3 regions of the Nonomuraea sp. NPDC049419 genome follow, and region 3 is predicted to be linked to each of the others. Evidence: riboswitches for the same ligand, from Rfam matches in the RefSeq annotation. Region 3 holds a riboswitch; each other region holds the start of a gene.
What was found. Region 3 has a riboswitch for cyclic di-AMP ahead of AB0K12_RS13900 (C40 family peptidase). Riboswitches for the same ligand answer to the same signal wherever they lie in the genome.
Positions count from the first base shown of each region.

Region 1: it holds a riboswitch for cyclic di-AMP, as region 3 does, so the genes downstream of both, AB0K12_RS40425 (CHAP domain-containing protein) here and AB0K12_RS13900 (C40 family peptidase) in region 3, are expected to answer to the same signal.
Region 2: it holds a riboswitch for cyclic di-AMP, as region 3 does, so the genes downstream of both, AB0K12_RS17710 (hypothetical protein) here and AB0K12_RS13900 (C40 family peptidase) in region 3, are expected to answer to the same signal.

Region 1 covers NZ_JBFAQB010000022.1:18,240-21,505, forward strand. The annotation lists gene AB0K12_RS40420 (ABC transporter ATP-binding protein) at 1-691, shown strand, start outside; gene AB0K12_RS40425 (CHAP domain-containing protein) at 758-1,456, opposite strand; cyclic di-AMP (ydaO/yuaA leader) riboswitch at 1,469-1,605, opposite strand; gene AB0K12_RS40430 (Gfo/Idh/MocA family oxidoreductase) at 1,723-2,676, opposite strand; gene AB0K12_RS40435 (aldo/keto reductase) at 2,759-3,266, opposite strand, start outside.
Region 2 covers NZ_JBFAQB010000005.1:114,106-117,371, reverse strand. The annotation lists gene AB0K12_RS17720 (MDR family MFS transporter) at 1-1,243, shown strand, start outside; gene AB0K12_RS17715 (DUF5302 domain-containing protein) at 1,292-1,492, shown strand; cyclic di-AMP (ydaO/yuaA leader) riboswitch at 1,659-1,799, shown strand; gene AB0K12_RS17710 (hypothetical protein) at 1,989-2,594, shown strand; gene AB0K12_RS17705 (alpha/beta hydrolase) at 2,636-3,266, shown strand, end outside.
Region 3 covers NZ_JBFAQB010000003.1:850,814-854,079, reverse strand. The annotation lists gene AB0K12_RS13910 (M48 family metallopeptidase) at 1-674, opposite strand, end outside; gene AB0K12_RS13905 (hypothetical protein) at 686-1,495, opposite strand; gene AB0K12_RS13900 (C40 family peptidase) at 1,585-2,091, opposite strand; cyclic di-AMP (ydaO/yuaA leader) riboswitch at 2,186-2,351, opposite strand; gene AB0K12_RS13895 (NlpC/P60 family protein) at 3,102-3,266, opposite strand, start outside.

The DNA.
Region 1 (3,266 bases), on a different contig from region 3:
CGAGGTGCTCCACGACCTCGACCTGCACCTGCCCGCGGGGGCCACGGTCGCGCTCGTCGGCACGCACGGGTCGGGCAAGACGACGCTGGTGAAGCTGCTGTGCGGGCTGCATCGGCCGTCGCGCGGCACGATCCTGGTGGACGGCCGTCCGCTCGGCGACCTCGCGCAGGACGCGTGGCAGGCCAGGGTCGGCGCGGTCTTCCAGGATCACGCTCGCTTCGAGCTGGCGGCCGGCGAGACGGTCGGCGTGGGGGATCTGCCGAAGCTGCACGACCCCGCGGCCGTGGCGGGGGCGCTGGAACGAGCCGACGCAGGCCAGGTGGTCGCCGGGCTGCCTCAGGGGCTGGAGACAGAGCTGGGGGAGACGTTCGAGCACGGCGTACGGCTCTCCGGCGGGCAGTGGCAGCGGCTGGCCCTGGCCCGCGGGTCGATGCGGACGGAGCCGTTGCTGCTGGTGCTGGACGAGCCGACCGCCGCGCTGGACGCACCGGCCGAGAGCGCGGTCTTCGCCCGCTACGCCGAGGCGGCCAAGAGCCATCCGGGAGCCGTCACGTTGCTGATCACCCACCGCTTCCCCACAGTGCGGATGGCGGATCTGATCGTCGTGCTCGACCGAGGCCGGATCGTGCAGTGCGGCAGCCACGACCAGCTCAGCGAGACACCGGGGCCGTACGCCGACCTCCTGACATGACGAACGCGCGCCCCCGGGAAGGGGCGCGCGTTCCGCTGTCACGAAGAGAGACGCGACGGGGGAGGGTCAGCCGGCGTACTCGGGGTAGCCGTAGCCGACGACCTGCGACTTCGGCCGGACCCGCTCTTCGACCTTGCCGTTGCCGGTGTTGCCCTCGATGGTGGAGATGGTGCCGTCGTGGTTGTCCTTGACGACGAAGCCCACATGCTGGATGTCGCTCAGGGACTTGCCGCCCTTCCAGGAGAAGAACACCACGGCACCCGGCTTGGCCTCGTGGCCGAAGCGCTTGTTGGCGGCGAACCACTTGGCGTGGGCGACGGTCCAGGCGTCCCAGCCGACCTGCGGGCGGGCGCCGGTGTGCTCACCGACCCAGGAGACGAACATCGAGCACCAGGCGGCGTTCAGGTAAGCAGCGCGGCTGCCGCCGTCACGGGCGACGGTCTCGGCGGCACGCTGGGAGTTGGCGTACCACTGCTGGAACTTGGTCCCGCCGCCGCTGGCGTTCTCGGAGACGCCCACCTGCGCTCTGGCGACGGCCAGGACCTGGTCGGCGGTGGCGGTGATCTTGGTTTCGTCACGCTCGCTCGCCTTGTGGGCGGCGAGCGCGGTGGCCGGGTGCTTCGCGGCGGTGGCCGCGGCGACGGCGGTGGAGGTGTCGGCGTGGGCCGCGGCGGGGACGCCGAAGGCCGAGGCCAGGACGCCGGCGCCGAGGACGGCGCGGGCGATGGTGCTCTTCGAGACAGCGGTAAGACGATGCTTGGCCATCGAGGGGGTTACTCCTTGCTTCCATGCCGCTTACCGGGTTAGCTGACGGGTTCGGGCGTGGAAGCTGCCCTACGGCACCGAAGTGCCGATTCACCCCAAAGGACATGGGTCCCCGGTTCCGCACGTGGCGGATTCAGCGGTCACAGGACGATCCTGTGATGTGTCGTGCGATGGTCTGACATAGCCGGACAAACCGGACGTATGCCTCAAGATGCCCCATAAGGTAATACATGAGGCAAGAGGATTACAAATCCATAAAAGTAAAGTCAGCCGAGCTGACTGCGCGCCTTGGCCAGAAGCCCCATCATGGCAAGGGATTCGTCAAGCGGCATGATCGAGGATTCGGTCCTGCCTTCGGCCGTGGCGGCGCGGACTTCGCGGAGCTCTCCGGCGTAACCGTTGTCGGCCGGGTCGAGCACGTGCTCTTCCGGCTCCATCGCCGGCCCGGAGAGGACGATCCGCTGCGGTGCCCAGAACGGCGCCTGGATGTCCGCCCGCATCTGAGTACCTACAACACTGGCCCCGTTCGGGTAATTCCCGAGCAATGAGGTGGCCACGAGAGCGTGCCGCCCGCCGGGGTAACGCAAGACGCCGGCCGCCTCCGCGTCAACGCCGTTCGGGGCCAGGGAGCCGGTGATGTGCAGGTCGGTGGGCATGCCCAGGATGAGCTGGGCCAGCCCGAACGGGTAGATCCCGAGGTCCAGCAGCGCCCCGCCGCCCAGCTCTGGCGCCCACAGGCGGTGCGCCGGGTCGTACGGATGGGCGAAGCCGAAGCTCGCCTGCACCGACCGGATCTCCCCGAAGCGGGGATCCTCCTTGATGCGCCTGATGAGCGGGTTGAACCGCATCCACATGGCCTCCATCAGGAAGACCCCGGCCTCGCGGGCCAGCCGCACCATCTTCTCGGCGTCGTCCACGGTCGCGGCCAGCGGCTTCTCGCACAGCACCGCCTTGCCCGCCGCGATGGCGGCCTCGGCGACCTGAAGGTGCTGGGCGTGCGGGGTGGCCACGTAGATCGCGTCCACCGCCGGGTCGGCGCACAGCTCCTCGTAGGACCCGTACGCCGACTCGGCGCCCAAAGCCGACGCCAGGGCCTGCGCCCTGGCCGGGTTCCTGCTTCCTACGGCGGCCACCCGCATGCCCGGCTCCGCCACGATCGCCGCACCCACGGTACGGGCGATGCCGCCGGTGGCGGCTATTCCCCAAGTGAAATCTCGCACGCCGGCGATCGTATACGGAAGGCAAATATGGGCTTATGTCGGTGGTGCCGGAAATATCAGGAATGTCGTTTTGTCACATCCGTCACTCGAACGAGTCGGGGTCGGGCCCGAGCCGCTGCCCCCGGCTGAGCGCCCCGATGGCCGCGAGGTCCTCGGCGTCGAGGATGAAGTCGAAGACGTCGATGTTCTCGGCGATCCGCGCCGGCGTCACCGACTTCGGGATCACCACGTTCCCGAGCTGCAGGTGCCAGCGCAGCACGATCTGCGCCGGCGTCTTGCAGTGCTTGTCGGCCAGCACCCGCAGCGCCGGGTCGTCGAGCAGCCCCCTGCCCTGCCCCAGCGGGCTCCACGCCTCGGTGAGGATGCCGTTGGCCTCGTGGAACTCGCGCATCTGCCGCTGCTGGAAATAGGGGTGGAGCTCGATCTGGTTGATGGCGGGGACGAGGTCGGCCTCGTCCATGAGCCTGGTGAGCGTCTGGACGGTGAAGTTGGAGACGCCGATGGCCTTGGCCCTGCCGTCCCGGTAGATCTTCTCCATGGCCTTCCACGCCTGCACGTACTTGTCCTGCCCCGGCATCGGCCAGTGGATG
Region 2 (3,266 bases), on a different contig from region 3:
GCTGATCGGCATGGTGGTGTTCCTCATCGGCTCGGCGCTGTCCGGGGCGGCGCAGGACATGACGCAGCTCATCGCCTTCCGCGCCCTCCAGGGGCTCGGCGCCGGCGCGCTGCTGCCGCTGTCGATCGCGCTGGTCATGGAGATGTTCCCGCCCCGCTCGGGCGGCGCCCGCGTGCAGGGGGCGCTCGGGGGCGTGATGGGGCTGTCGTTCCTGGCGGGGCCGTTCCTGGGCGGGCTGTTCACCGACCACGCGAGCTGGCGCTGGGCGTTCTACGTGAACGTGCCGATCGGCCTCGTGCTGATCGCGATCATCGTGCTGCGGCTGCCGCGCCGGCCCGGCGCCGGCGGCGGCGGCAGGCCCGACTACGCCGGCATCGCGGTCTTCACCGTGGCCGTCACGTCCCTGCTGCTCGGCCTGACCGAGAAGGGGCTCGACGGCCACACCTGGACCGACGCGGCCGTGGCGGGGCCGATCCTGCTGGCGCTGGTGCTGCTGGCCGTCTTCGTGGCGGTCGAGCGGCGCGCGGCCAGCCCGATCATGCCGATGGAGCTGTTCGCCAACCGGTCGTACACGCTGGTCAACCTCATCTCGTTCGTCACGGCCTTCTGCATGTACGCGGGCGTCGTCTTCCTGCCCCGCTACTTCCAGGAGGCGCTGGGCGTGGCCGCCACCGAGTCGGGGCTGCGGATCTACCCGCTGACGCTGGGCATGGTCGCCGGCAGCGTGCTCATGGGCGCGCTGATGTCGCGGACCGGGCGGTACAAGCCGTGGCTGCTCGTCTCGCCGTTCCTGCTGGTCACGGGCGCGCTGCTCTGCCTCAACCTGGCGGTGGACAGCCCCGGCCCGGCGGTCGCGCTGTGGATGCTGCCGCTGGGGCTCGGCATGGGGCCGATGCTGTCCGGGCTGACGGTGGCCGCGCAGCAGTCGGTGGAGCCGCGCCACCTCGGCGTCGCCTCGGCGAACCTGGCCTTCTTCCGGCAGATCGGCGGCTCGGTGGCGCTGGCCGTCGGCGGCACGCTCTACACGGCGGAGTTCGCCGCGAGCGTACGCGGGGCGGGCGCCGCAGCCGCGCACGCCTCCTCCGCTGCCCTGGTCGTGCCGTCGCTCGGGGTGGCGGGCGCGGTGATCGCCCTGGTCGCGCTGGTGGCGCTGCCCGACAGGCGGCTCGCGGACCCGGCAGAGTCGGCGGACCGGCCGCCGCGGCGGCCTGAAGACACGGTGGAGGCCGGTTTCGCGTCATGAGCGGGGGCGTGCGAAGCTTTGAGTGTCCCCAACACCATGGAGGTCCTCATGGCGGATACACCGGAGCCGGAAGTCAGCGAAACTCCCGAGGACGAGATGAAGCGCAAGTTCCGCGAAGCGCTGGAGCGCAAGCGCAGCCAGCAGGCGGGCGCGGGCGCGGGTGGCAGGGGCGTCGACCCATCGAAGATTCACGGGGCGCACGGGCCGGCTGCCAATAAGAGATCGTTCAGGCGCAAGAGCGGCGGCTGAGGACCGAATCCTCAGGGGGCACGGCATGCCGTGCCCCCTTTTGTATGCATTCCCGCTGAAGGTAGATCTTTATCCGATTCGTGGTGAAACGTTTGCGGGTGTCCGATCCCGTCGTTAGAGTGTTCGCCATTACCAGCCGGTGACCTAGTCCTTACCCAAGACGGACGACCGGCTGGCGCCGAATCCCGAACCATTCGGGAACCGGGGAACCACCCGCATTCGGGGTGAATCCGGCCAGCGCGGCCGGTAGGGCAACTCCACCGCCCGAACCCGTCAGCTAACCCGGTAGGCGTGATGGAGAGGATCACGTATTACATGTTCCAGCGCGTCGTACCCCCAGACCGCTCTTTGACGGCCGCCCGCTGAGCGGCCCCCTTCCCCAGGCTCGTCAATTGCGCTCCGCGTAGCGCCGCGGGGTCCACCGCCCCGCCGCGCCCCCATCCCCTCGCGCCCGAGCGCAACTCCCCCGTCCCCTCGTGAAGGGTTTTGCTGCTTCATGTCTGCCCGTTTCAGCCTGCGTTCCCTCGCCACGCTGACCGCCTGCTGCGTCGGCATGCTGACCTGCGCCAGTACGGCCGCGCACGCCGACACCCCCGACAAAGACAAGAAGATCCTGCTCAAGGGCTCGACCACGGCCTCGTACTTCTGGGACGACGCCTCCGGCCGGGCCGGTGACACCGGGCTGCCGGCCAGCGGCAAGCCCATGCAGAAGGGTCTGGCGGCCAGCCCGAGCTGGCCGCTGATGACCGAGGGTTACGTGGTCTACAAGGGCAAGAAGGCGCCCTTCTTCGTCGGTGACCGCGGGCCGGGCGAGCCCTCCAACCGCGGCATCATGCTCGACCTCGACGCCAAGACGTTCGCCGAGCTGACCGGCGGCAGGTTCAACTCCAGCACGCTCGGTGTGGACGGCGTCGGCGGCCAGGGCCACATCGAGGTCGAGTACGTCATCACCAAGTGGGGCGACGGCGTGGGCAAGAAGAACCACCCGGTCCCGTTCTCGACCGGCGCCTGGTCCAGGCGTGACAGGAACCCGGCGCCCCCGCCCGCCGACCAGGAGCAGAACTCCCAGGCCGGTGGCATCGCCGTACCGGCCGCCCGCTGACGGCTTTACGCCACACGTACCAGAATGACATTCTGGCCTGCGTGACGACCCGTGTAGCCGCAAACGGCATTGAGATCGCCTATGACAGCTTCGGCTCACCCACAGGGCGGCCGCTCCTCCTGATCATGGGGCTCGGCGCCCAGCTCATCCAGTGGGACGAAGGGCTCTGCCGGCTCCTCGCGGAGCAGGGACACCACGTCGTACGGTTCGACAACCGCGACGCGGGACTGTCCACGCACATCCACGACGCGGGCGTCCCCCAGCCGGGGGCGCCCGCACCGTATTCGCTGACGGACATGGCCGCCGACACCGCCGCGTTCATGGACGCCATCGGCTGGCCGTCCGCGCACGTCGTGGGCGCCTCGATGGGCGGCATGATCGCTCAGACGCTGGCCATCGAGCACCCCGAGCGGGTGCTGACCCTGACCTCCATCATGTCCACGCCGGGACCCGACGTCGCCCCGCCCACCCCCGAGGCGATGACCGCGCTCATGACGCCGCCGCCCGCCGACCGCGCCGGCGTGCTCGACCAGTCGGTGGTGACCTGGTCGACGATCGGCTCACCGGGCTACGAGCTGGACGAGGAGGCCATCAGGGAACGGGCCGGCCTGGCCTACGACCGCTGCTTCGACCCGGCGGGCACGGCCCGGCAGTTCGCGGCCATCAGGGCGT
Region 3 (3,266 bases):
ATCACCACGGTGCCGATGATCACCCGCAGCCACCACGGGCCCTTCAGCACGCCCAGCACCTTCGCCCCGAACGGGGTCGCCACCAGCAGGCCGGCGAAGATGAGGGTGAGCGCGAGCGAGAGGTAGCTCGGCAGGCTCGTCGCCGCGTCGAACGCCTCTCCCCTGGCGATCTGGGCGGCGGCGAAGTCGCGGGCCGGGTCGGGCGGGCCGCCCGTCAGGACGTGCCACGGTGTGGTGAACGCGGCCACGGCGATGATCACGATGCCCAGCAGCGCCAGCGCCACGCCCGCCTGACGGCGCAGCGCCGGCGTGGTCACCCCCCGCTCGTCCATCCCCGCACCCTTCCCCCCGCCTCCGGCGCCCGCGCCGTCCGGCCCGCCGCTCCGGCCCTTTCCGCGCTCCTCGCCGCCGTTCCCGGCGGCCCCGCCGTCCGGCCCGCCGCTCCGGCCCTTTCCGCGCTCCTCGCCGCCGTTCCCGGCGGCCGCTCCGCTGTCCGGCCCGCCGCCGCGGGCCTTCCCCTCGTTCGGCCCGCTGCTCGCCGGATCACTAGCGGCGGGTTCCGTGGCCGGTGAGCTTGGGGCGCCCACCGCTGTCAGGGCGCCCTCCGCATCCCGGGTCTCTTCCTCCGGGGCGTGGTTCGTCTCCCGGTCGTCCGGGTCTTGTCGTTCGCTCATCTGCCTCCCCTTCACACGAGCTGATCCCGCACGTACGCGCGCCACCGCGCGGTCAGCGTCGCGACGGAGAGCCCGAGCGCGGCGAGTGCCCGATCGGCCCCGTCCACGCGGGCCGCACGGTAGAGCCTCACCAGGGTCCCCTCACCGAACCGGTCAGCGAGGAAGCGACACGCCAGCCACGCCTCCTGGTACGCCCGCGCGAGCCCGGCCGGGTCACCCCCGTCCGCCGCGAAAGCCGCAGGTCCGGGCAGAACGGTCGGGAGGCGCCCGGCGCGCACCTCGGCGGCGAGCTCGGCGGCGGCCGTCGCCACGGGCAGTCCGGCGTCGCGGTAGGCGACGTAGTCGGCGAAGCCCTCGTACAGCCAGACGGGCAGGCCGTCGGTGCCGGCGACGACGTGCGTGAGCTCGTGGGCGAGGACGACGTCCCTGCCGACGGGGTTGAGGGTGGCGAACGCCTCGGGGACGACGATCACCCGCGTGCCGTCGGCCACCGCCGCGAGCCCGTCCACCCCGCCCACCCGGGCCAGGCGTGCGGCCTCGCGGGCGTCGGCCGGGACGACGATCAGGGGGCGTACGGGGCGGGCGAGCACCGCCGACACCCGCCGGCCCGCCGTGTCGGCCCTGCGCGCCAGCTCGTCGAGCCCCGCGGCGTCGTGGCCCACGACCGTGGACCACCGGCCGCGGCGTACGACGTGGGGCCCCGGCCACAGGTCGCGCGCCCGCGCAGGCAGGACGGGCGCGTCAGGCAGCGGAGCGGCGGCCGAGACGGCGAGGAGCACCAGGCCGGTCACCGCGACTCGTCGGCTCACCTGCTCGGACACAGTGCCCGATCGTATGCGCTGCCCTGCGGGTCAGGGCTCGGGAACGCGAGAGCCCCGTCCGGATCGGGGAGGATCCGGACGGGGCTTCTTCACACGCCGGGACGGACGGCGCCGACGAAGGACGACCTTCGCCATCCGCTCAGCTTGTCGATGCGTACCCGTTCACCTGTCCGCGGTGAATGGATCATCTTGCCCTTGCCGACGTACATGCCCACATGGCCGAGCCCGTTGAAGAACATCAGGTCGCCTGGCTTGAGATTGCGCCAGGAGACCTTCTTCCTCGTGCGGGCGAACTGGCTGTTCGTCACGCGCGGGAGTTTGACGCCGGCCTTCTTCCAGGCGAACTGGACGAGGCCTGAGCAGTCGAACGAACCAGGTCCTGTGCCCCCGTAACGGTACGGGTCACCGATCTGCTTCTTGGCCACGGCGACGGCCTTGCCGGCCCTCGCCTTCTGCCGGGCGGCTTTGGCGGCCTTCTTACGGGCCTTCGCCGACGCCGTGGTGCGGGCGGTGGTCGCCGCCTTCACCGTCGCGCCGGCCGCCGCACTGGTCTCGCGGGTCGTCGCCGCCTGGGCCGCCGGGGCATGGAGGACCATACCTCCGGCCGTCACGGTCATCGTGAGTGCTACGCCACTCAGGGCAAGGCGGGACAGGCGGGGGTTCTGCAGGGAGTTAGACAGGATTTCTCCTTGTGTCTTCCACGAACGCCTACCGGGTTAGCTGACGGATTCGGGCGTGGAAGTCGCCCTACGGCGCGATGGGCGCGCCGATTCACCCCTGATCCCTTGGGGAACGTGGGATCGCTGGGTCCCCGGCTCCGTGCCTCCTGGCTGCACGGATTCGGCAGGTCGGCACCCCGATCAGAAGTGCGATGGGGATATCAGGGCCGACCGGCGGATTTTGATCTGTCTCACATCGGGAGGGACCGATGCCGGTTCGCGGCGACATGGCTTGTTCACCGCGACGACGCCAGAAGCTACGCCGAAGGGTCAAGGATCGGCAAAGCGTGAATGCCCCTGTAAAGATCAGATAGCGGGATTTGTCAGACTTGAAACCCCTGCTGGAACCCCAGGCCTTGTGACCAAAATGTGACCTCACTCACACTTGCTTTCGCCGGCTTCTGTCAGGTCCCAGCAGTCACATGAGTCACACCGGTCACAAACGCGAACACTCTTCTCCCCCCGCCGGCCTGCCGGACACGAGGGACGCCGTTCCGAAAAAATCCGCCCTTTGTACGACTTGCCCTAGTAGTGACCGATCAAGAGGTCATACCCGTCGCAGCCAGGTGGATCAAGGAACTTGGAAACTATGGATCTTCGTAGATGAGCTGCGACACGGATCACAGCCGAGCGGCCTCCGCGTGCGCAGAGTGCTGATGCTGAACGCGACTGCGATGAGGGGCGTGCCAAGCGCGAGCGTCAGGAGCCGGCGCCAGGCCGGAACCCCCGCGGTCACGTAGTAACCCCCGGCGGCCGAACCGCCGGGGCTTACCCGGCCGGACAAAAACCTTAGCGGCCGGGCTTGAGCGGCCGGATCGCCCGGGAGCCGGGAGCCCGGAGCTGCGAGCTGGGAGCCCGGAGCCCGGAGCCCGGAGCCGGATGTCGGGTTACGGGCGGATGGCGCCGACGAGGTTGCGGCCGTAGGCGGAGAGTTTGACGACCTTGACGACGTCGCCGGTCTGCGGCGCGTGGACGATCTGCCCGTTACCCGCATAAATGCTGACGTGTCCGAGGCCCTCGGAGAAGATGAGGTCGCCGGGCTGCAGGGCGTC